3 regions of the Thermobifida alba genome follow, and region 2 is predicted to be linked to each of the others. Evidence: riboswitches for the same ligand, from Rfam matches in the RefSeq annotation. Region 2 holds a riboswitch; each other region holds the start of a gene.
What was found. Region 2 has a riboswitch for thiamine pyrophosphate ahead of tenA (thiaminase II). Riboswitches for the same ligand answer to the same signal wherever they lie in the genome.
Positions count from the first base shown of each region.

Region 1: it holds a riboswitch for thiamine pyrophosphate, as region 2 does, so the genes downstream of both, thiD (bifunctional hydroxymethylpyrimidine kinase/phosphomethylpyrimidine kinase) here and tenA (thiaminase II) in region 2, are expected to answer to the same signal.
Region 3: it holds a riboswitch for thiamine pyrophosphate, as region 2 does, so the genes downstream of both, thiO (glycine oxidase ThiO) here and tenA (thiaminase II) in region 2, are expected to answer to the same signal.

Region 1 is NZ_CP051627.1:2,574,365-2,581,650, reverse strand. It holds gene FOF52_RS11420 (pyridoxal phosphate-dependent aminotransferase) at 1-821, shown strand, start outside; gene FOF52_RS11415 (glycosyltransferase family 4 protein) at 901-2,133, opposite strand; gene FOF52_RS11410 (DUF6457 domain-containing protein) at 2,346-2,591, shown strand; gene FOF52_RS11405 (alanine/glycine:cation symporter family protein) at 2,782-4,263, shown strand; gene thiD (bifunctional hydroxymethylpyrimidine kinase/phosphomethylpyrimidine kinase) at 4,352-5,176, opposite strand; TPP riboswitch at 5,167-5,264, opposite strand; gene FOF52_RS11395 (DUF368 domain-containing protein) at 5,338-6,306, opposite strand; gene FOF52_RS11390 (acyl-CoA synthetase) at 6,584-7,286, opposite strand, start outside.
Region 2 is NZ_CP051627.1:3,706,806-3,714,091, forward strand. It holds gene FOF52_RS16415 (LCP family protein) at 221-1,477, shown strand; gene FOF52_RS16420 (hypothetical protein) at 1,971-2,657, shown strand; gene FOF52_RS16425 (hypothetical protein) at 2,946-3,428, shown strand; gene tenA (thiaminase II) at 3,478-4,179, opposite strand; TPP riboswitch at 4,170-4,275, opposite strand; gene FOF52_RS16435 (pyridoxamine 5'-phosphate oxidase family protein) at 4,343-4,780, opposite strand; gene FOF52_RS16440 (response regulator) at 4,820-5,485, opposite strand; gene FOF52_RS16445 (NAD-dependent succinate-semialdehyde dehydrogenase) at 6,152-7,286, opposite strand, start outside.
Region 3 is NZ_CP051627.1:438,361-445,646, forward strand. It holds gene FOF52_RS01970 (thiazole synthase) at 1-514, opposite strand, end outside; gene thiS (sulfur carrier protein ThiS) at 516-716, opposite strand; gene thiO (glycine oxidase ThiO) at 719-1,888, opposite strand; TPP riboswitch at 1,881-1,991, opposite strand; gene FOF52_RS01985 (Rv2175c family DNA-binding protein) at 2,110-2,469, shown strand; gene thiE (thiamine phosphate synthase) at 2,515-3,171, shown strand; gene FOF52_RS01995 (SDR family oxidoreductase) at 3,287-4,204, opposite strand; gene FOF52_RS02000 (YbaK/EbsC family protein) at 4,343-4,849, shown strand; gene FOF52_RS02005 (GNAT family N-acetyltransferase) at 4,878-5,492, shown strand; gene metF (methylenetetrahydrofolate reductase [NAD(P)H]) at 5,404-6,345, opposite strand; gene FOF52_RS02015 (polyprenyl synthetase family protein) at 6,431-7,286, shown strand, end outside.

The DNA of each region.
Region 1 (7,286 bases), 1.1 Mb from region 2:
TGCGCGCGGTCATCACCACCTGCCCGGACAACCCCACCGGGACCGTGGCCTCGCGCGACACCGTCCGCCGACTCGCCGAGGTCGCCCGCGACCTCGACCTGGTCGTCATCTCCGACGAGATCTACCGGGACCTGGTGCACGACCCGGCCACGGTGGTGCACAGCCCCGCCGAGTTCGCGCCGGAGCGCACCGTCGTCACCACCGGGCTGAGCAAGAACCTCGCCCTGGGCGGCTGGCGGATCGGCGTGGCCCGGCTGCCGCACGACGAACGGGGCCGCCTGCTCCACGGCGACCTGCTGGGCATCGCCAGCGAGATCTGGTCCAGCCCCTCCGGGCCGGTCCAGCGGGCCGCGGCCTACGCCTTCGGCGAGCCTCCCGAGATCGTCGACCTGATCGACCGCAGCCGCCGGCTGCACGGGGCCGTGGCCCACGCCGTCGCCGACCGGTTCCGTGCCGCGGGGGCGACGGTCGTCGCCCCCCAGGCCGCCTTCTACCTGTACCCGGACTTCGGCGCCTGGCGGGAGCGGCTGGCCGCCGAGCACGGGGTGACCAGCGGGCCCGACCTCACCCGGATGCTGCTGGACCGCTACGGGATGGGGGTGCTGCCCGCGGTGGAGTTCGGGGAGAGCGCGGACGCGCTGCGGATGCGGGTGGCCACCAGCCTGCTGTACGGGGAGACCGAGGCGCAGCGCGCGAGCGCGCTGGCGGCCGAGGACCCGGTCGCGCTGCCGTGGATCCGCGCCCACCTGGACCGGCTCAGCGAGGTGCTCGACGACGTGGGCAGCGAGCAGCCCACCGCCCTGCACGCTATGGCGGGCTGAAACCGGGTAGGGAGAGGAGTGTGGCGCGGGGAGGGCCGACCAGAGCGGAAGGGGACGAGCCCGCCCCGCGCCATCTGGCTCAGCGTAACGCCACCCCGTCCCCGCCGCGGCCGCGGCGGGGCGGTTCGGCCGCGGCGAGGGGCCGGGCCGCCCGCGCGGAGGGGGCGCCGGCGAGGCTGGCGCTGGACACGGTGACCTCGCGGTAGTGCTGGATGAGCAGGTCGTTGACGGCCTGCCAGGAGCGTTCCCGCACACTGGGGCGGGCCGCGGCGGCCAGCCGCGCCCGCAGTTCCGGGTTGTGCACGAGCCGTCCGGCGGCCACGCGCAGCTCCCGCACCGAGTCGGGGGCGTACAGCAGGCCGTTCTCGCCGTCGCGGACCAGGTCGAGCGGCCCCCCGGCGGCCGGGGCCGCCACGGGTACGCCCGAGGACAGCGCCTCCTGCACCGCCTGGCAGAAGGTCTCGTCGGCACCGGTGTGCACGAACACGTCCAGGCTGGCGTAGATCCGGGACAGGCGCTCCCCGGTGAGCTGGCCGGTGAACACCGCGTCGGGCAGCAGGCGCCGCAGTCGGGCCCGGTCGGGGCCGTCGCCGACCACCACCAGCCGCACCCCCCGCAGTTTCTGCACGTGGGCGAGCAGGTCGACGCGTTTGTCGCGGGCGAGCCGCCCCACGTAGCCGACGATGACCCGGCCGTCGGGGGCGAGGCGCCGCCGCAGTTCCTCGTCGCGGTGCGCGGGGTTGAAGCGGTCGCCGTCCACACCGCGCGGCCACCGGCTCAGCCGGGGGAACCCCTGGTCGGAGAGCATCCGCAGGGTCGGGGTGGAGGGGACCAGGGTGCGGTCCACGGCGGAGTGGAGGCGGCGCAGGTGGGGCCAGAGGACGCGGGAGGCGGGGATGCCGTAGCGCCGGGCGAACCCGACCAGGTCGGTCTGGAAGACCGCGACGGTCGGCAGCGCCCACCGGCGGGCCGCCTCGACAGCGGCGTGCCCCAGCAGTACGGGCGAGGCCAGGTGCACCACGTCGGGGGCGAAGGCGCGCAGCGCCGCCGTCATCAGCCGCCGCGCGGGCAGTCCGGCGGAGAAGGAGCGGTAGCCGGGCAGCGACACGGCGGGCAGGCGGACCACGGGGAATCCCGCGTAGCGAGCGGGGCCGCGGCCGGGGGCGATGACCACGGCCTGGTGTCCGGTGGCGGCGAGGTGTTCGGCGACCCGGCAGACCGAGTTGGTGACGCCGTTGACCTGGGGGAGGAACGATTCGGTGACGATGGCCACCCGGAGCGGCTCGGCACCGGTCGGGGGAGCGGAGGGCATCGGCTTCTCCTCGACGGGGAGGGGCGGCGGCCTACTCCTTCGACGCTAGGCGGCGCGGGTGAACCGGGTGCGCGCACCGGGTGAACGCCCGGTGGAGGCGGGGGACCCCGCCGTCCCGTCCCGCCGGTTCCGCGCCCCCCGCGGCCGGGGGCGCGGTAGCGTGCGACCGGCGGTGCGCGCGGGGTGCGCCGCGAGGAGCGAAGGAGGAGCGGGTGACACTCGTCGAGTGGGCGCGGCTGGTCGGCGCCGAACTCGGACTGCCGGAGGAACTCGACCGCGGGGACGTGGACCTCATCCTGGACCTGGCGCGGGACGCGGCGCACTCGGTGGCCCGCCCGGCCGCTCCGCTCACCGCCTACCTGCTGGGGATCGCGGTGGGCCGGGGCGCCGACCCGCAGGAGGCGGCGCGTGCGCTGAGTCGGCTGGCTCAAACCTTTTCGGAGGGAACAAAGGAATAAAGAATTCGTCATCGCCTCATGACACAATGGCGGAAAACGGGACGATGGGTGACCGAAGCGATACAGTGACGCAAAGTCAAATGGTCGCTCAAGATCCCACGTTCTCCGCGATTGATCAGCACGTGCGGCCATCTTGGGTGATAGGGGTGTTGCGGGAAAAACGGTGACCCTTTAGGGGCGGGTGAGAACGATGGAAGAAGAAGAGAAGTCGATTCTCTTCGTGGTGAACGACGTCATCTGGGGACCGTACGTCCTGATCCCGCTCCTGCTGGGGACGGGCATCTTCCTGACCATCCGGCTCGGCGGCCTGCAGTTCCGGGTGCTGGGGCACGCGCTGTGGCTGGCCCTGGTCCGCCGCAAGGAGCAGCGCGGCGAGGGCGACATCTCCCACTACCAGGCGCTCAGCACCGCGCTGGCCGCCACGGTCGGCGTCGGCAACATCACCGGCGCGGCGCTGGCGATCGGCCTGGGCGGCCCCGGCGCACTGTTCTGGATGTGGGTGACCGGCCTGCTGGGCATGGCCACCAAGTACAGCGAGGCGCTGCTGGGCGTGAAGTACCGCCGCAGGGACGCCCGGGGCGAGCAGAGCGGCGGCCCGATGTTCTACCTGCGCCACGGGGTCGGCGGCGGGTTCGGCCTGGTGCTGGGCTTCCTGTTCGCCCTGTTCGGCGCGGTGGCGGCGTTCGGTATCGGCAACATGACGCAGGCCAACACCGTGTCGGCGCAGCTGGAGAGCGTCTGGTCGGTGCCCACCTGGGCCACCGGGGCCGCGATGGTCGTCGTCGTGGGCGCGGTCGTGCTGGGCGGCATCAAGAGCATCGGCCGGTTCGCCGCCGGAGTGGTGCCGGTCATGATCGTCGCCTACGTGCTCATCGCGGTGACTGTGCTCGTCGTCCACGTCGCGGACCTTCCCGCGGCGCTGGCCCTGGTCTTCCGGGACGCCTTCACCGGCGAGGCGGCCGCGGGCGGCCTGCTCGGCTCGGCGCTGCTGTACGCGATCCAGCAGGGGGTGGCGCGCGGCATCTTCTCCAACGAGTCCGGTCTGGGCACCGGAGGCATCGCGGCGGCCGCCGCCAAGACCAACCAGCCGGTGCGCCAGGCGATGGTGTCGATGACGCAGACCTTCATCGACACCATCATCGTGGTGACCATGACCTGCATGGTCATCATCGTCACGGGGGCGTGGCGGCAGGCCGGGAGCGAGGACGGCTCGCTGATGACCTCGCTGGGCATGGCCGAAGGGCTGGGGCGGATCTCCCCGGCGCTGGAGCCGCTGGGCCAGTACACCGTGGCGATCGCGGTGGTGTTCTTCGCCTTCACCACGCTGGTGGGCTGGTGCTACTACGGCGAGCGCTGCATGGACTACCTGGTCGGGCGGGCCGCGGTGGTGCCGTTCCGCATCGTGTTCACCCTGGTGGTGTTCGTCGGCGCGACCACCGAGCTGAGCACGGTCTGGAAGTTCAGCGACATCGCCAACGGCCTGATGGCGCTGCCCAACCTGCTGGGCCTGCTGCTGCTGTCGCCGATCGTGGTGGCGGAGACCAAGCGGTACTTCGCCAACCCGAACTGGCGGGACCCCGACCTGGTGGACGTGTCGGGTCCCGGCGTGCCGGGGCCCCGCAGGGCGGACCCGGACGTGTCGGAGCCTCCCGAGGTCAGCCCCCGGGGATGAGCCGGTCGGCCCGGGGAGGGGATGCCCTTCCCGGGCCGCGGCTCTCGCGGGTCCGGTGCGGGACGCGCCGACGGAGGCGCGGCCCCGCTCAGCGGGACCGCGGAGCCTGCCTCCCCCACCAGGCGTGGAAGTGGTGCACGGGGCCCTTGCCCTTGCCGATCTCCAGTTCGTCGGCGTGGCGCAGCGCCTCGGTGAGGTAGTCCTTGGCCTCGCGCACCGCCTGCGACCAGGTGGGGCGCTGCGGGCGCAGGGCGGCGATCGCGGAGGAGAGGGTGCAGCCGGTGCCGTGCGTGTTGGTGGTGTCCACCCGTTCGGCGGTGAGCGTCTCGGCTTCGCCGTCGGCCGACAGCAGCAGGTCGGTGCTGGTCGGCCCGGACAGGTGGCCGCCCTTGAGCAGCACCCGGCGCGGGCCGAGCGCCAGCAGCCGTTCGGCCTGGCCGCGCATGTCCGCAGGGTCGGTGGCCTCGGCCTCGCCCAGCAGGTCGGCGGCCTCCGGCAGGTTGGGGGTGATCAGGTCGGCGCGCGGCAGCAGTTCGGTGCGCAGCGCCTCCACCGCCTCGGCGGCCAGCAGGCGGTCGCCGCTCTTGGCGACCATCACCGGGTCGAGGACCACGTTGGGCAGCTGGTAGGCGTCGATGGCGGCGGCCACTACCTCGATGACCTCGGTGTTGGAGAGCATGCCGATCTTGACGGCGTCCACCCGCACGTCGGTCAGCAGGGTGTCCAGCTGGCTGCGTACGAACGCCGCCGGGACGTCGTGCACCTCGCTGACCCCGGTGGTGGTCTGCGCGACCAGCGCGGTCACCACGGTCGTGCCGTAGCCGCCGAGTGCAGAGAAGGCCTTCAGATCGGCCTGGATGCCCGCCCCGCCGCTGGGATCGGTGCCCGCGATGGACAGGATGGTGGGAATCATGGGGACGTCCCTCCGCTAGTACGACCTAGATCAGGTTCGGCGGGTGTCATCTCAGCCGGCGAGGGGGCCGGCACCCCGCGTCCACTGCGAAGGCTAGCAACACGGCGCCGCCCCCCTGCCCGGAGCGGGCAGGGGGGGCGGCGCGGCGGTGCGGGGACGGGTCAGCCGACGACCTCGTCGTTCTCCTGGGGTCGGCGGGCGGGAGCGGCGGGGGCGGGGGCCTCCTGGGCCGCCGCGCGGGCCTTCAGCCGGTGCTCGACCAGCATGATGCCGATGACGGCGGCCGCACCGACCACGGCCAGCACCACGCACAGCACGAGGTTGCCCTGGTCGGGGGCGAGCAGGGTGCGGTCCTCGTCCTGCCAGGGCCACAGGGAGCGCAGCGATCCGGCCATCAGCCCGGTCATCACCACCAGGGTGAGGTGGTGGAAGCGGTCCAGCAGCCACTGGAGCAGTTTGACGAACAGGGCCAGGCCGATGGTCGCGCCCAGGGCGAAGGTGGCGATGTAGCCGAGGTCGCGGTCGTTGAGCGCGTTCATCGTCACGGTGTACAGGCCGAGGGTGAGCAGGATGAACGAGCCGGACATGCCGGGCAGCACCAGCGCGCAGATCGCGACGGAGGCCGCGACCATGACGACGAGGGGAGTGGGTTCCACCTGGGTGGGCGGCAGGCCGGTGAGCAGGAACGAGGCCACGGCCATCACGAGGGCGAGCAGGTAGTCGCCGATCCGCCAGCGCCGCCCCGAGCCGCTGTAGGGCACCCACAGGGAGGCCAGCACCAGGCCGAAGAACAGGGCGTAGGACTCGGACGGGTGGTCCTCGACCAGCGGGGCGATGACGCGGGCGGCGATCAGCACGGCCAGCACCATGCCCGCCAGCACGACCAGGACGACTCCCCAGTCGGCGCGGCCGAACTCCTCGCGGGCGCGGGCGGTCCCCCTGCCCCGGACGAGGTCGGTGGCGAGCAGCCTGACGCCGCTGACCACGTGGCCGGCGGAGTTGATGAGGGTCTCGTAGACGCCGGTGATCAGCGCGATGGTGCCGCCGCTGATGCCGGGGACGACTTCGGCGGTTCCGATGAGGGCGCCGCGCACGCCGTTGAGCAGATGGGTGCCGATTGACTTCGCCATGTCCTACTTCTCGTCGTGGAAAAGGGAAGGCGGTCCCGTCCCGTCGTGGTCGGAACGGGGCGGGAGGCCGATGCCCGGAGGAAAACGCGTGGGAGCTGCCCGGGCGGTGTGCTCGCGCAGCGGACCGGAGCGGCCGGGCAGACAGGCACCCAGTGTAAGGGGAGCGGATTCGGCGCGGCGACAGGACGGTGAGGCGCGTTCGCCGGGCCCCGGCCGCCGCACGCGGTCCGGCCCCGCGCGCCGGGCGGAGGCGGCGGGCGGGGCCGGACGGGGACGGTCAGCGGCTGAGTGCGGGGGCCGGTTCGCGGGCCACGCGGGAGGCCCAGCGGTAGTCCTGCTTGCCCACGGCGGTCCGCTTGACCTCGTCCACGACGCGGATGGTGCGCGGCACCTTGAAGCCGGCCAGCCGCTGCCGGCAGTGGTCGCGCAGTTCCTTGTCGCTGGGCCGCCGCGGGCCGGTCAGGGCGATCACGGCGCTGACCCGCTGGCCGAGCCGTTCGTCGGGGGCGGCGACCACGATGGCGTCGGCGACGGCCGGGTGCGCCTTGAGGACCGCCTCGACCTCCTCGGGGTAGACCTTCTCCCCGCCGGTGTTGATCACCGTGGAGCCGCGGCCCAGCAGTTCGATGGTGCCGTCCGCCGCGATGGTCCCGTAGTCCCCGGACAGCGCCCAGCGGCGGCCGTCGGCGTCCACGGGGAAGGTCCGCGCGGTCTTCTCCGGGTCGTTGTAGTAGCCCAGCGGGATGCGTCCGGTGCGGGCGATCCGGCCGATCTGGTCGGAGCCGGGCGGCAGCGGCCGCAGCCGGTCGTCGAGCACGGCCACGCTGGGGCTCATGGCGAAGCGCCGCGTCTTCCCGCTGAGGCGGGCGGCGGCCGATCCGCACACGCCGGTCTCGCTGCCGCCGTAGTTGTCGTTGATGGTGATGGTCGGCTTCCAGGCGCGCCACAGTTGGCGCGCGGTGGGGGTGAGGGGGGTGCCG
Region 2 (7,286 bases):
ACCGTGATTCCCCTCCACCCTAAGCCACCGGGGAACGGTGTTTTTCGCGCGGTACCGATCTGTAACCTGGGCTGTCCGATAACGGTCCCCTCGCCGTGCATTCCCCATGAGGAATCTCATAGGATCGGCTCCCAGTCACCTCTTGTCACCTGTTGTGCCTTTGATCCGGTGCCCTGGCACGTTGACTCCCCGGAGTCCCACACCCCTCGTGGAAGCCCCCATGTCCGACGACGCCCCCACGCCTGCCGCCTCCTCCACGGACTCCCCGCCACCGCGCCGCCGCAGCAGACGGCGGGTGGTGGTGTGGACCTCCCTGTGCCTGGCCGCAGCCCTGATCGCCTGCCTCGGCACGGCCTACGTCTACTACCGGTCGCTCCGCGCCAACATGGTCCACCACGACCTGACCGCCCTCCTGCCCGAGGAAGAGCGTCCGCCGAAGATCGGTGACGCCGTCAACATCCTCTTCATCGGCTCCGACGGCCGGGAGGGGGGCAACGCCGCCTACGGCGGCCGGGACTTCGTCGGCGAGCGCTCCGACTCCCTGCTGCTGGCGCACATCTCCCCCGACAACGGGGTCATCGTCGTCAGCTTCCCCCGCGACTCGCTGGTGAACCTGCCCGACTGCGACCCGTACGGGGAGACCGAGGGAACCTACGGCTACTACGGCATGATCAACGCGGCGCTGTTCCACGGCGGACCGCCGTGCGTGGTCAAGACGATCGAGTCGCTCACCCAGATCCGCGTCGACCACTTCGTGCACCTGAGCTTCGTGGGCTTCCGGGAGATGGTGGACTCGATCGGCGGGGTGGAGATGTGCATCCCCGAACCCATGCACGACCAGCGCGCCAAACTCGACCTGGAGGCGGGCACCCAGGTGCTGGACGGTGAGCAGGCGCTCGCTTTCGTCCGGGCCCGCTACGAGATCGGCGACGGCGGCGACCTGGGCCGCATCGACCGCCAGCAGATGTTCCTCGGCGCGTTGGCCTCCCAGGTGCTCAGCAGCAGGGTGCTGGCCAACCCCGTCAAGCTGAACGCGCTGCTCGACTCGGTCACCCGGTACACCGCGACCGACGCGGAACTGACCCTGGACACCATGCTGTCGATCGGGTTCACCCTGTCCGACGTCGAACCGCGGAACATCACCTTCTACACGGTGCCGTCCTGGCCCGCCCCCTGGGACCCGAACCGGGTGGTCTGGAACGAGGAGAAGGCCGCGCGCCTGTTCCACGCGATCAACGAGGACGAACCGGTGGACGACGCGCTGCTGGAGACCGGGCGGCCGCAGGCCGAGCCGAGCCCGTCGGCCGACCTCACCCCGTCCTACCCGGCCGAGCCCTCCACCGACCCCTCGGTCCACCACGAACCGGTCCCGTCCGCGACTCCCCACGACGCGATCGAGGGACGCGACGCGACCGCCAACCCGTGTGTCAACGGTCTGGGCCTGGGCACGGAGACCACCGGAACGCAGGGGTGGTGACGCCGCCGGCCGGCCGTCGGGGAAGCGGGGAGGAAAGGAAACGGCGGGGACGGCCGGGTCCGCGCTCCCGGCCGTCCCCGCGAGGGGCGCTCAACGGCTGTGGAGTCTGCCCGGTACAGCCGAAGTGAGGAGTTCTTTCGCGCCCGCCCCGTCGGGGGCTTTCTTGACGGCGGTCGAGGACCGCACTCTCGACCGCCACCATCAGTCAACCCCAGACCGAGGGGGCGCGGCATCGGCACAAAGACCGCATACGGCCGGGGCTTTGGTCCCAACGGTCCAGGTGAGCACGGTGTTTTCCCCGCAGCGGCTCCCCTTCTGAGCCGTGGTCGTGCTACGGTCACTGACCACAGCGAGCAACACTTTGAGTAAGCAAAGAACTACTCAAAGTGTTCACATGTCGGCGGCACACCCGGAGGACACCATGACGTGGAGGAGACGGACGGAGCGCACACCGCGCTTCCGCGGTCTCGGTCGCGCCCTCTGGTCCCTCCCGGTGCGCCGCGCCGTGGCCCTCGGCTGGTTCACCCTGGTCGCCTGGGTGCTCGGCGCGACGGCCCCGGCGTTCGCCGACACGCTCGACACCCTCACCGAGGTCGCCCTGGTCCCGGAACGGGCCGGGGCGCAGCAGCCTGTCGAGATCGCCGACCTGACCGGAACCGTGCAGGACGTGCTCACCCCGGACGACTCCGCCGCGCCGGCGCCGCCGGTCGACCTCCCCCGGGCCGTCGGCCTCGGCCCGCTGCTCGACCCGGTCGCGGCGGACCCGTCCCCGGCGACGCCGACCGGCCCCCGGTCCGGCTCCCCCGAGACCGGCCGCGCCCCCGCCGAAGCACCCGGCACCCCGGACACCTCTCCCCGGCGCTCCCCAGAGTCCGGAGAGGCCGGATCCGGCGCCGCCCCCGCAGCAAGCCCCGTCCTCGACCCCACCGCGTCCGAACCGGACGCCACCGCCGCGCCCCCGGCCGACCCCGGAACGGAACCGTCCGCGACCGCGGCGTCCGCTCCGCCCCAGCCCGCACAGGCCCAGCAGCAGGGCCCCTCGTTCCCCGGGGCGCTCGTCGGCTACCTCCCCCGCCCGCCCGCCGCGCCCCGCCGCGACGCACTCACCGCCACGGTCGGCCCGACCGCCGCGTTTCCGACCCGACAGCACGCGGCCGACCCCTCCTTCTCCCCCGACTAGCCGCTCCGGTTCCGGGCCCGCGACCGCGCACCGCCCCGGCGGCCGACCGTCTCCGACCACCGGCGACGCGTCCTTCCCGCCCGACCGGCCCGCGGCCCCAGCCCGCTCTGGAAGCTGTCCTGAACTCCGCGCACCCGACCGCCGCGGGGCTCAGGTCAGCTGAACGGCCCGTCGAACCGCTCGGCTGACGTGTCGGCACGCCGGAGTCGCACCCCACACCCGCCGACTCCCGTCCCGGCCGCACATCTCGTGTTCCTTCCCCGAACACCGACTCAGTGAGGAGAACCCATGTTCGACACCATCCGCGCCACCGTGAAGACCGTCGTCCTCTCCCTGGGCGCCGCAGGGCTGGTCGCCCTGGGCGGCGGCGTCGCCTTCGCCGCCGTGCCGACCGCCGAGAACCTCACCGGACCGCTCGGCGGGCTCGGCATCAGCCTGCCCGGTGAGGCAGCGCCCGCGGACTCGCTGCCGGGCGACCTGGTCGACGACCGGATCGTCCCGATGAGGGCCCCCGTCACCGAGGGCGAGGAGAAGCCGACCGTCTCCGGTGACCTGACCGTGCTGCCCGAGGGCAAGGACACCGCGCAGGTGCTGCTCGACGAGATCGAACGCCGGTCCGCGGTCCACCAGGAGAGGGCCGGGTCGCTGCTCGGCGGCGCCGCGCCCGACGTCGTGCCGCAGCGTGACGCCGCCGACCCCGCCGAGACGCTGGGCCTGTCCACCGAGGGCCTGCTCGGCAAGGGGCTGCTGGGCGAGGGCCTGTCGCTGTAGCCCGCCGCACCGGCGGCCGGTCCGCGCGGACCGGCCGCCGGTGCCCGGGTCAGGAACCGTTCGGCGGAGTCCAGTCCTCCAGGGACCACGCCATCTCCCAGAACCGGACCTCGTGGTGGCAGCTGGCCACGAACGCCCGCTCCATCCGCTCCCGTTCGGCGGGCCCCGCCTCGGCGGCCGCCCGGTCCAGCAGCGAACGCGTCCAGGCGAGCTTGTCCGTCTCGTACCGTCCCGCGTAGAAGTCCCACCAGCCGTGGAAGGGGTGGTCGGCGGCCAGCGGCGCCTCCTCGGTGAACCGCGCCGCGGCCCAGAGGTAGGTCCACGGGCACGGCAGCAGCGCGGCCAGCAGCACACCGAGGGTGTCGCGGCCCGCCGCCATCATGTGGTCGACGTACGCCTGCGCGCTGGGCGCCAGGTGGTCGACCTGCGCTTCCTCGTAGGAGACGCCCGCGTACTCGCACAGCGCCTCGTGCGCGTGGCTCTCCGCGCCGAGGATCACCGAAGCGCCGTCGTGGAAGAACCGCATCCACTCCCGGTCCGGGGAGAGCGCCAGCCCCAGGCCGTAGCAGCGGACGTAGGCGGTCAGGTACTGGTGGTCCTGACCGACGTAGTGCAGCACCTGTTCCCTGGCGAGGCTGCCCTCGCGCAGGCCCTTGAGGAAGGGATGCTGGTAGAAGGCCTCGAACAGGTCCGCGTGCCGACGCCCAAGGTCGGCGGTGAAACCGGTCTCACCGGCGGCAACAGGAAGCACGCCCACCGTTCCTCCGCTCGTGCTAACGAGATCAGGTTCAACGGGTTCGGGCCCCGGCCCGTCTCAGTCCCGCATGGGACACCCCGCGTGGTTACGCCAGTCACTCTAGCCCTCACCGCGGGGAGGGGGAACGGAGGGTCTCGCGGAGGAGGAGAGACAGAGGTCAGGGCCTCCGGGGAATGCGGCGCCCGGTGACGATGTCGGTCATGATGCGGATGAAGTGCGAGCGGGGCCCCGGCGCCCAGGAACGCAGCGGCAGCGCCTCCAGCACCGCCCGCTCCTCGGGGTCGTCGACCGCGTGGCCGATCCCGACCACCATCACCGACCAGCCGGTGCGCGTCGCCACGTCGTAGTCGTCCACCTCGAACGCGACCACCGTGTCCCGAGTGGCCTGCGCGAGTTTGGACTCCGGCGAGGTGCGGACGACGATGTCCGTCCCCAGCATGGTGAAGTTGACGGGTTGGACCGCGGGAAGCGCCTGGTCAGTGAAGACGATACGGCCGATCGGAGCCTCGGCCAGCAGCCGCAGGCACTCCTCCCGGGTGAGCACTTCCAACCCGGCCGTGTCGGTGGCGGCCGCGCCACGCCCATCCACGTTCATGCGCCCTCCTCCTGAACGTCTCGGCCCTCCCGGAGGGAGTCAGATCTGGTTCTTCGCCCGCAACTGCGCGACGAGCACCGCCGCCTGGGTACGGCGTTTCAGGTCGAGCTTCCCCAGCAGGCTGGAGACGTAGTTCTTCACGGTCTTCTCCGCCAGGAAGAGCCGCTCCCCGATCTGCCGGTTGGTCAGCCCCTCCCCGATCAGGTCGAGGATCTGCCGTTCCTGCGGGGTGAGCGCGGCCAGCGGGTCGGGCCTGCCGCCGTTCTGCCGCAGCCGGTCCAGCATGCGCCCGGTGCTGCGCGGGTCGAGCAGCGAACCGCCCGCCGCGACCGTACGCACCGCCCCCACCAGATCGGAGCCGTGGATCTGCTTGAGCACGTATCCGGAGGCGCCCGCCATGACCGCCTCGAAGAGCGCGTCGTCGTCGGCGAAGGAGGTCAGCATCAGGCAGGCGATCTCGGGGTGGGCGGACCTGACCTCCCGGCACACCTCGACCCCGGAACCGTCGGGCAGCCGCACGTCGAGCACCGCCACGTCCGGTTTCACCGCGGAGATGCGGCTGAGCGCCTGCTCCGCGGTACCGGCCTCGCCGACCACCGTCAGGTCGTCCTCGTCCTCAAGGAGCGAGGCGACCCCCCGGCGCACCACCTCGTGGTCGTCGACCAGAAACACCCTGATCGGGTCAGGCGTGTCCGCCCGCGGCATGCTGCCTCCCTGGTTTCCTCGTCTCTCTTCGACCGTAACGGCCGAGCCCCGGGGAGGCCGCGCCGAACGGCTCGATTAGTCCCGCCAAAGGTCCCGAACCGGGGCGCCGCCGCGGTCCGGTCCGGGTGGGGCCCGCGGGACCGGCGGGGTCCCGGAGAAAAATCTGCCGTGTGGGGAATCCTCGGAGGCCCCCGTCCGTTGCACAAGGCGTGGGTCGGTGCGGTAGCAAGTGTCCCCCGGGCTCCAACCACAGCCTTCGCGGAATACCGCGCCCGCACACCACCTCGGTGGTGGCCGCGGGCGGTCTCCGGAGCCGCGTTGCGCAATCCGCCGTGAGGCGACCGCCGTACCGGCCCACACCGTCAACCCCCGGCGGGTCCCTCCGGGACCGCGGAGCAGAGCCTCCGGTCGGGGAATGACCCCCACGACGGCCCTGTTGTACAGTGGGGCGTGGGTCGGTGCGGTAGCAAGTGTCCCCCGGGCTCCAACCACAGCCTTCGCGGAATACCGCGCCCGCACACCACTCCGGTGGTGGCCGCGGGCGGTCTCCGGAGCCGCGTTGCGCAATCCGCCGTGAGGCGACCGCCGTACCGCTCCACAGACGTCGAAGGCCCCGCCGGGTTCCGCCCGGCGGGGCCTTCTCCGTTCCGGCGCCCCGCGGCCGGCTCAGAACCCGGCGATGCCGACGTACTTGGTCTCCAGGTACTCGTCGATGCCGACACTGCCGCCCTCGCGGCCCAGCCCGGACTGCTTGACCCCGCCGAACGGGGCCGCCGGGTTGGACACGATGCCCTGGTTGAGGCCGACCATGCCGGTCTCCAACCCCTCCGACATGCGCAGCGCACGCCCCAGATCCCGCGTGAACACGTAGCTGACCAGACCGAACTCGGTGTTGTTGGCTTCGGCGAGCGCTTCCTGTTCGGTGTCGAAGGGAATGACCGGCGCCACCGGGCCGAAGATCTCGGTGCGGGACACCTCGCTGTCCTTGGGCACGTCGGTGAGGACGGTGGGCCGGTAGAAGTAGCCGGCGCCCTCGCCGGGCTCCCCGCCGAGCAGCACCCGCGCCCCCCGGTGCACCGCGTCGTCGACCAGGTCCTGCACCTTGCCGCGGGCCCGGTCGTCGATGAGCGGCCCCACGTCCACCCCGGCCTCGGTGCCGCGGCCCATCCGCAGCGCGGCCATGCGTCCGGTGAGCCGCTCCGCGAACTCCCCGACCACCCCGGACTGCACGTAGATGCGGTTGGCGGCGGTGCACGCCTCCCCGATGTTGCGCATCTTCGCCTGCATCGCCCCGGCCACGGCGGCGTCCAGGTCGGCGTCGTCGAACACGAGGAAGGGCGCGTTGCCGCCCAGTTCCATGGAGGTGCGCAGCACCTGGTCGGCGCTCTGCTTGATGAGGGCGCGCCCCACCGGGGTGGACCCGGTGAACGACAGTTTGCGCAGTCGGCCGTCGCGCAGCAGCGGCCCGGTCACCCCGCCCGCGTCGGTGGTGGTCAGCACGCTGAGCACCCCGTCGGGCAGCCCCGCCTCCTGGAGGACGTCGGCGAGCGCCAGCGCCGACAGCGGCGTCTGCTGCGCGGGTTTGAGGATCATGGTGCAGCCCGCCGCCACCGCCGGGCCGATCTTGCGGGTGCCCATCGCCATGGGGAAGTTCCACGGGGTGATGAGCAGCGACGGCCCCACCGGCTGCCGCATGACCAGCAGGCGGCTCTGCCCGTTCGGGGCGACCGCGTAGCCGCCGCCGATCCGCACCGCCTCCTCCGCGAACCAGCGGAAGAAGTCGGCGGCGTAGGCGATCTCC
Region 3 (7,286 bases), 1.6 Mb from region 2:
TCGGCGCGCCCAGCGGCATCACCGCGGCGCAGCCCACCTGCTCCAGCCGGCGGGCCAGCACGGGGTCGTCGTTGGTGTAGGCGAGCACGGTGAAGCCGTCGTCCACCAGCCGTTCGGCGGCGTCCAGCGTCTCCACCGGGTCGGGGAGCAGGGTGCGCTCGTCGGCGACCACCTCCAGCTTCACCCAGTCGGTCTCCAGCGCCTCGCGGCCCAGGCGGGCGGTGCGCAGCGCGTCGACGGCGGTGAAGCAGCCCGCGGTGTTGGGCAGCGGGCTGATGGCGTTCTCCCGCAGCACGTCCCAGACCGACCCCTCGGCGTTCGGGTCGACCCGGCGCATCGCCACGGTGGTCAACTCGGTGCCGGAGGCGCGCAGCGCCTCCGACAGCACCCGCAGCGACGGCGCGCCGCCGGTGCCCATGATGAGCCGGGAACCGAACGACCGCCCGGCGATCACCAGCGGGTCGTCGGCGGTGCCGGTGTCGGAGCGGGGGTTCCCGGTCAGGGTGTCGGTCAAGTCAGCCCCCCTGGACGGCGGTGAGCACGTCCACCCGGTCGTCGGGGGACACGACGGTGCGCACCCAGTCGGTCCTGGGCACCACCTCGTCGTTGAGCGCCACCGCCACGCCGGACTCCGCTCTGGTCAGGGAGCGCACCACGTCGGCGACGGTGGTGTCCGGAGCAAGCTGGCGCGTCTCGCCGTTGATGATCGCGTTCACGGTCATTCGATCCCTTCCGATGATGAGGGGGTGGGGAGGGGGCGGTCCGCCGCGAGGTGGCTCGCGTACTCGGGCAGCCGCCCGGTGCTCAGGGCCTCGGCCATGACGTCCCCGGTCGCCGGGGTGAACAGCACCCCGTGCCGGAAGTGTCCGACGGCCAGGTGCAGTCCGCGCAGGCGGGTGGGCCCCAGCAGGGGTTCGTTGTCGGGGGAGCCGGGGCGCAGGCCCACGCAGGTCTCGTGGATCGCCAGTTCGGTGATCCCGGGAAGCAGTTCGCGGGCGTCGCGCAGGAGCTCCCAGACCCCTCCGACGGTCAGCCGGGTGTCGAAGCCCATCTCCTCCTGGGTCGCGCCCAGGACCACCTCGCTGTCGGTGCGCGGCACCAGGTACACGGGAAAGCCCCGGACCAGGCCGCGCACCGTGCGGGTCACGATCGGCTCGACCCCCGTGGGGACGCGCAGCCGCAGCAGCTGTCCCTTGACCGGGCGCAGCGGGGGGACCACCCCGTCGGGCAGTCCGTCGATCAGGGAGGTCCACACGCCCGCGGCGAGCACCACCTGGCCCGCCTCCACGACGTCGCCGCGGTCCAGGACCACGCCGCGCACGGAGTCGCCCTCGACCACCACCCGGACGACGCGGTCGGGCACGAACACCACGCCGCGCGCGGCGGCGGCCGACCGCAGCGCCGAGGCGAGGCGGCGCGGGTCCACCGAGTGGTCGTCGGGGGCCAGGAAGCCGCCGCGCACCGAGGGGGCCAGCATCGGCTCCAGGCGGCGGCACTCGCGTGAGGTGAGCCGTTCGGTCCGGATGCCGAGATCGGCCCGCAGCTTCTCCAGTTCGGAGAGGACGGCCAGGTCGTCGGGGTCGAAGGCCACCTGCAGGGTGCCCTTGGTGCGGTAACCGGGGTCCACACCGGTGTCCTCGGCGAGGTCGGCGACGAAGTCGGGATAGCGGCTGAGGGAGCGCAGCCCGAAGCGCATCAGCGACTCCTCGCCGAACACCGCCTCCGTCGCGGGGGTCAGCATGCCTGCGGCCACCCCGGACGCGGCGCCCGACTCATCCGCGGCGACCACGGTCACCCGCATGCCGAGGCGGGCCGCGCGCCACGCGGTGACCAGGCCGATCAGTCCACCCCCGACGACGAGTACGTCGGGGAACGAGCGCAGGTCCACGGCGCTCCACTCCCTTCGCCGGTATGACCCGGATCAGGTTCTGCGGTCGGAAGCCGCCAGCCTCCCTCTCAGCCGGTTCCGTCCGGCTCCCGCGGGTTTCGCTTTCGTTCGCATTCTAGGTCGCCCAGGTGGTACGGGGGTAAAGGCCCGATGTGTACGCCTACAGCGATCACGGCCGGAGAGGGGAGGTGCCCGGGCGCCGGATGTGCGAGATTGGAACCGTGACACCGATCGACCGCGACATCGATGCGCTCGTGGGCGAGTGGCTCACCCTCCGGGAAGCCGCCGCCGCGCTCAACGTCAGCCCCAACCGGGTCAGGCAGATGATCCGCGACCACAGACTCCTGGGCGTCACCCGCGCGGGAGAGGTCTCGGTCCCGGCCGCGTTCATCGTCGACGGCACCACCCCCAAGGGCCTGCGGGGCGCGCTCACCCTGCTGGCCGACAGCGGCTTCACCCCGGAGGAGGCGCTGCGCTGGATGTTCACCGCCGACGACAGCCTGCCGGGCACCCCCATCGAGGCGATCCGCGCCAACCGCGGCACCGAGGTGCACCGCCGCGCCCAGGCGATGCTGCTCTGAGGCCCGGCCCGGCCCGGCGGTCCGGCGGCGGCTAGGGTGGGGGGCGTGGACGAGACCCTGCGCAAGCGGCTTGAGGCCGCCCGGCTGTACCTGTGCACCGACGCCCGTGCCGACCGCGGCGACCTCGCCGAGTTCCTCGACGCGGCGCTGGCCGGGGGCGTCGACATCGTGCAGCTGCGCGACAAGACCCTGGAGGCGCGCGAGGAGCTCGCCGCGCTGGAGACGGTGCGCGAGGCCTGCGAGCGCCACGGGGCGCTGCTGGCGGTCAACGACCGCGCCGACATCGCCCACGCCGTCGGGGCCGACGTGCTCCACCTGGGCCAGCGCGACCTGCCCGTGCCGTACGCCCGCGCGATCCTCGGCGACCGTCCGCTGATCGGCCGCTCCACCAGCACGGCGGAGCTGTCCGCGGCGGCCGACCGCGAGGAGGGCGTCGACTACTTCTGCATCGGCCCGGCGTGGGCCACGCCCACCAAGCCGGGCCGTCCCGCCGCGGGCCTCGGCGAGGTGGCGCGGGTCGCCGCGCTCGGCCCCGCCCGGCCCTGGTTCGCCATCGGCGGCATCGACCTGGACAACCTCGACGAGGTGCTGGCGGCCGGGGCCCGCCGGGTCGTGGTGGTGCGCGCCATCACCCGGGCCGAGGACCCGCGGGCGGCGGCGGCGGAGTTCCGGCGCCGCCTGGCCGAGGCCGCGGCGGACTGAGCGCCCGGGCGACGCGGCCGCGCGCGGCGGCCGGACCGGTCGGACCCCGCTCCCGCGGCCCGCACCGGCGCGGGGCTTCGGGTGCCGCCTCCTCCGCGCGGAGGAGGCCGTCCGGTCACGGCGCCGTCGCCGCTTTGCCGGAGTCGCCGAACAGCGGCGCGTGCGACAGCGCGCTGGGGTTCTTGCGCAGGTAGCCCTCCAGGGACCGGGCCGGGTGGCCGGTCAGCCTCGGGACGGTCGTGCTGACGGTGTCCAGCTCCCCGGCGGCGACGGCCGCGCACGCGCCCACCCGCTCGGCCACCTCCCGCGCGCTCAGGCCCCGGGAGTTCAGGAAGTCGACCGCCTCCTCGGGGGTCTGCGGGACGTAGACGACGGTGCGCCCGGTGAGCGTGGACAGGCGGGTGGCGGTCCACCCCAGCGACACCGCCTCCGGGCCGGTCACGGCGTAGACCCGGTTCACGTGCCCCTCGGGGGCGCGCAGCACGGCGGCGGCCACGTCGGCGACGTCGTCCCGCGACACCCAGGCCACCCGGCCGTCCCCGGCCGGGCCGCGGATCGTGCCGTCCTCGCCGATCCACCCCGGCAGCAGGTCCAGGTACAGGCTGGGCCGCAGGAAGGTGTAGGCCGCCCCGGTGGAGCGGATGTACGCTTCGGCGGCGTGGTGCTCACGGCCCAGCACGCACGTCGCCGCGGCGCCCGCGTTGAGGAACGACAGGTAGACGATGTGGCGCACGCCCTCGGCGAGGGCCGCGTCCACCACGGCGCGGTGCAGCGCCTCCCGTTCGCGCGCGTCGTCGGCGGCGACCAGGAACAGCACGTCCGAGCCCCGGACGGCGCGTCCGAAGGCGGCGGGGTCCTCGTAGGCGGCCAGGGCCGCGCTCGACTTCGGCAGTTCGGGGGCGCGGTTGAGGTCACGGACGACCAGCCGTTGCGCGAGACCCAGCCGTGCCAGCCGGGCGGCCACTCTGCCGCCGACGGCGCCGGTCGCTCCGGTCGTCGCGATGATACGTTCCGCTGTCAGATCCTCACCCATGTTCCTTATCTTCGGCAAACAGCCCCGCGCGTGCACTGACCGGCGCGCCGGGGTTCGGCGGGAGGGCCGAAGGCGCGGGGCGGCCGCGCACCGGCGTCCGCGGGCGGGACGGGGCCCGACACGCCCTATGATCGCGCCATGCACCCCAACACCCGCAGAGTCGCCGACCTGCTCGCCGCCCACGGAGCCTCCGGCACGGTCCGGGAGCTGCCGGAGTCCGCACGCACCGCCGCGGCCGCCGCCGCACAGCTGGGCTGCGAGGTCGGCGCGATCGCCAACAGCCTCGTCTTCGCCGTGCGCCACGACCCGGACGCCGCGTCCTCCGACGCGCTCCACCCGGTCCTGGTCCTCACCAGCGGCGCCCACCGGGTCGACACCGGCAAGGTCGCCGCGCTCCTCGGCGCGGCGGAGGTGGTCCGGGCCACCCCGCAGTTCGTGCGGGAGCACACCGGCCAGCCCATCGGCGGCGTGGCCCCGCTGGGACACCCCAAGCCGATCCCCACCCTCGTCGACGAATGGCTGGACCGCCACGAGGTGGTGTGGGCCGCGGCGGGGCACCCGCACACGGTGTTCCCCACCTCGTTCGCGGAGCTGTGCCGGCTGACCGGCGGCACACCGGCCGATGTCGGACAACCTCACCCCTGAGGACCGGCGAAGCGCCTAGTGTGGCCGTGTGGGAACCGAAATCGAGCTGTGGGAACTGGCCGCACCGGCCTTCGTCGGCGCGCTTCCCGCGCTGATCGAGATCTACTCGGCCGCCATGTCCCCGCCGCCGGAGCAGTTGCCGGGGCGGCAGGCCATCATGCGCCAGCACGCCGGACATCCGCGGTTCCACTCGGTGGTCGCGGTGACCGGGGAGGGGGACGGGGTCGCCTTCGGCTACGGCTTCCACGGCCGTCCCGGGCAGTGGTGGCACGACGTGGTCACCGCGGAACTGGCCCGCACCGACCCGGCGGGGGTGCGCCGCTGGTTCGCCGACTCCTTCGAGGTCGCCGAACTCCACGTGCTGCCGGAGTGGCAGGGCAACGGGATCGGCCGGGCCGTGCTGCACCGGCTCGTCCAGGCGCGGCGGGAGCGCACGGCGGTGCTGTCCACGCACACCGGGCCCACGCCCGCCCGCGGGCTCTACCTGTCGTCCGGCTTCGTGGACCTGATCACCGGCTTCCGCTTCCCCGGCACCCCCGACCGGGAGTTCACCATCATGGCCGCGCCGCTACCGCTGCGGCTTCCGGCCGGGCGGAGCCCACGAGCCGCCGGTAGACCTCGCGGGTGGCCGTCGACCGGTTGAACGTGATGAAGTGGATGCCGGGCGCCCCCTCGGCGAGCAGCCGCTCGCACAGCCGGGTGGCGTGGTCGATGCCGAGCGCGCGCACCGCCTCGGGATCGTCGGCCACCCGCTCGAACTCCTCGGCCAGACGGGCGGGGAACGGGGCCCCCGACAGCTGCTCGGAGCGGGCGATGGTGGCGTACCGGGTGACCGGCATGATCTCGGGGATGATCGGCACGTCGCAGCCCCGGGCCGCCACCCGGTCCCGCAGCCGCAGGTAGTCGTCGGCCTCGAAGAACATCTGGGTGATCGCGTAGTCGGCGCCCGCCCGGCACTTGCGGACGAAGAAGTCCGTGTCGGTCTCCACGTCGGGGGAGCGCGGGTGCTTGTAGGGGAAGGCGGCCACGCCCACGCAGAAGTCGCCGCTCTCCTTGATCAGCCGCACCAGCTCCTCGGCGTAGGCCAGCCCCTCGGGGTGGCGGACCCACTCGCCCAGCGGGTCGCCGGGCGGGTCGCCGCGCAGCGCGAGGATGTTGCACACCCCCACGTCCGCGAACCGGCCGATGAGGTGCCGCAGTTCGCGCACGGAGTGGTTGACGGCCGTCATGTGCGCCACCGGCAGCAGCGTGGTGTCGGTGGCGATCCGCTCGGTGACGCCGACCGTGCGGTCGCGGGTGCCGCCGCCCGCGCCGTAGGTCACCGACACGAAGGACGGGCGCAGCGACTCCAGCTCCCGGATCGCCCGCCAGAGCAGGCGCTCCCCCTCGGGGGTCTTGGGAGGGAAGAACTCGAACGAGAACGTGGGCTCTCCGGTCGCGAGCAGTTCGCTGATACGGCGCGGTCGGGACGCGGGACGCGTGGGTGATCCGAGCATGACCCCACTGTAACCGACCATATCGGTGGGGTTTGCGGCGTGTCGTGGCGGAGACGGACATCGGAACAGTCGGTAGCCTGCCCTCATGACCTCCTCGCACATGTCTCCGGTCGCTTTCGTCCGCCCCATGATCGACGCCGAGCTGGCGGCCTTCGTCACGAGCCGGCGCCCCCTGCTGCTGGAGATCGGCGCGGAGCTGGAACCGGTGCTGACCGCGCTGGACGCCATGATCAACGGCGGCAAGCGGCTGCGCCCGACGTTCTGCTACTGGGGGTGGCGGGGCGCGGGAGGCGGGGAGGAGCCCGGCCTGTACACGGCCGCCGCGGCCCTGGAGCTGCTCCAGGCGTGCGCGCTGATCCACGACGACGTGATCGACAACAGCGACACCCGGCGCGGGCTGCCCGCCACCCACCGCAGGCTGGCCGCCCTGCACCGGGACTCGGGCTGGCACGGCGACCCCGAGCAGTTCGGGCGGGGCGCGGCCATCCTGCTGGGTGACCTGTGCCTGGCCTGGTGCGAGGACATGTACCAGTCGAGCGCGCTGCCGCCGGAGTCGCTGGCCGCGGGGCGCGGCCCCTTCGACCGGATGCGCACCGAGGTCATGGCCGGCCAGTACCTGGACATGGTGGAGCAGGCGCGCGGCGCGGACACCGTGGAGGCGGCGCTGCGGGTGATGCGGTTCAAGTCCGCCAAGTACACCGTCGAGCAGCCGCTGCACCTGGGAGCGGCGCTGGCGGGGCGGCACGCCGACCTGGCCTCCGTCTACACCGCCTACGGCATCCCGCTGGGCATCGCCTTCCAGATGCGCGACGACGTGCTCGGCGTCTTCGGGGACCCGGAGGAGACGGGCAAGCCCGCGGGGGACGACCTGCGGGAGGGCAAGCGCACCGTGCTGGTGGCGGAGACGCTGCGCCGCGCGGACCCGGCCGACGCCGAGCAGT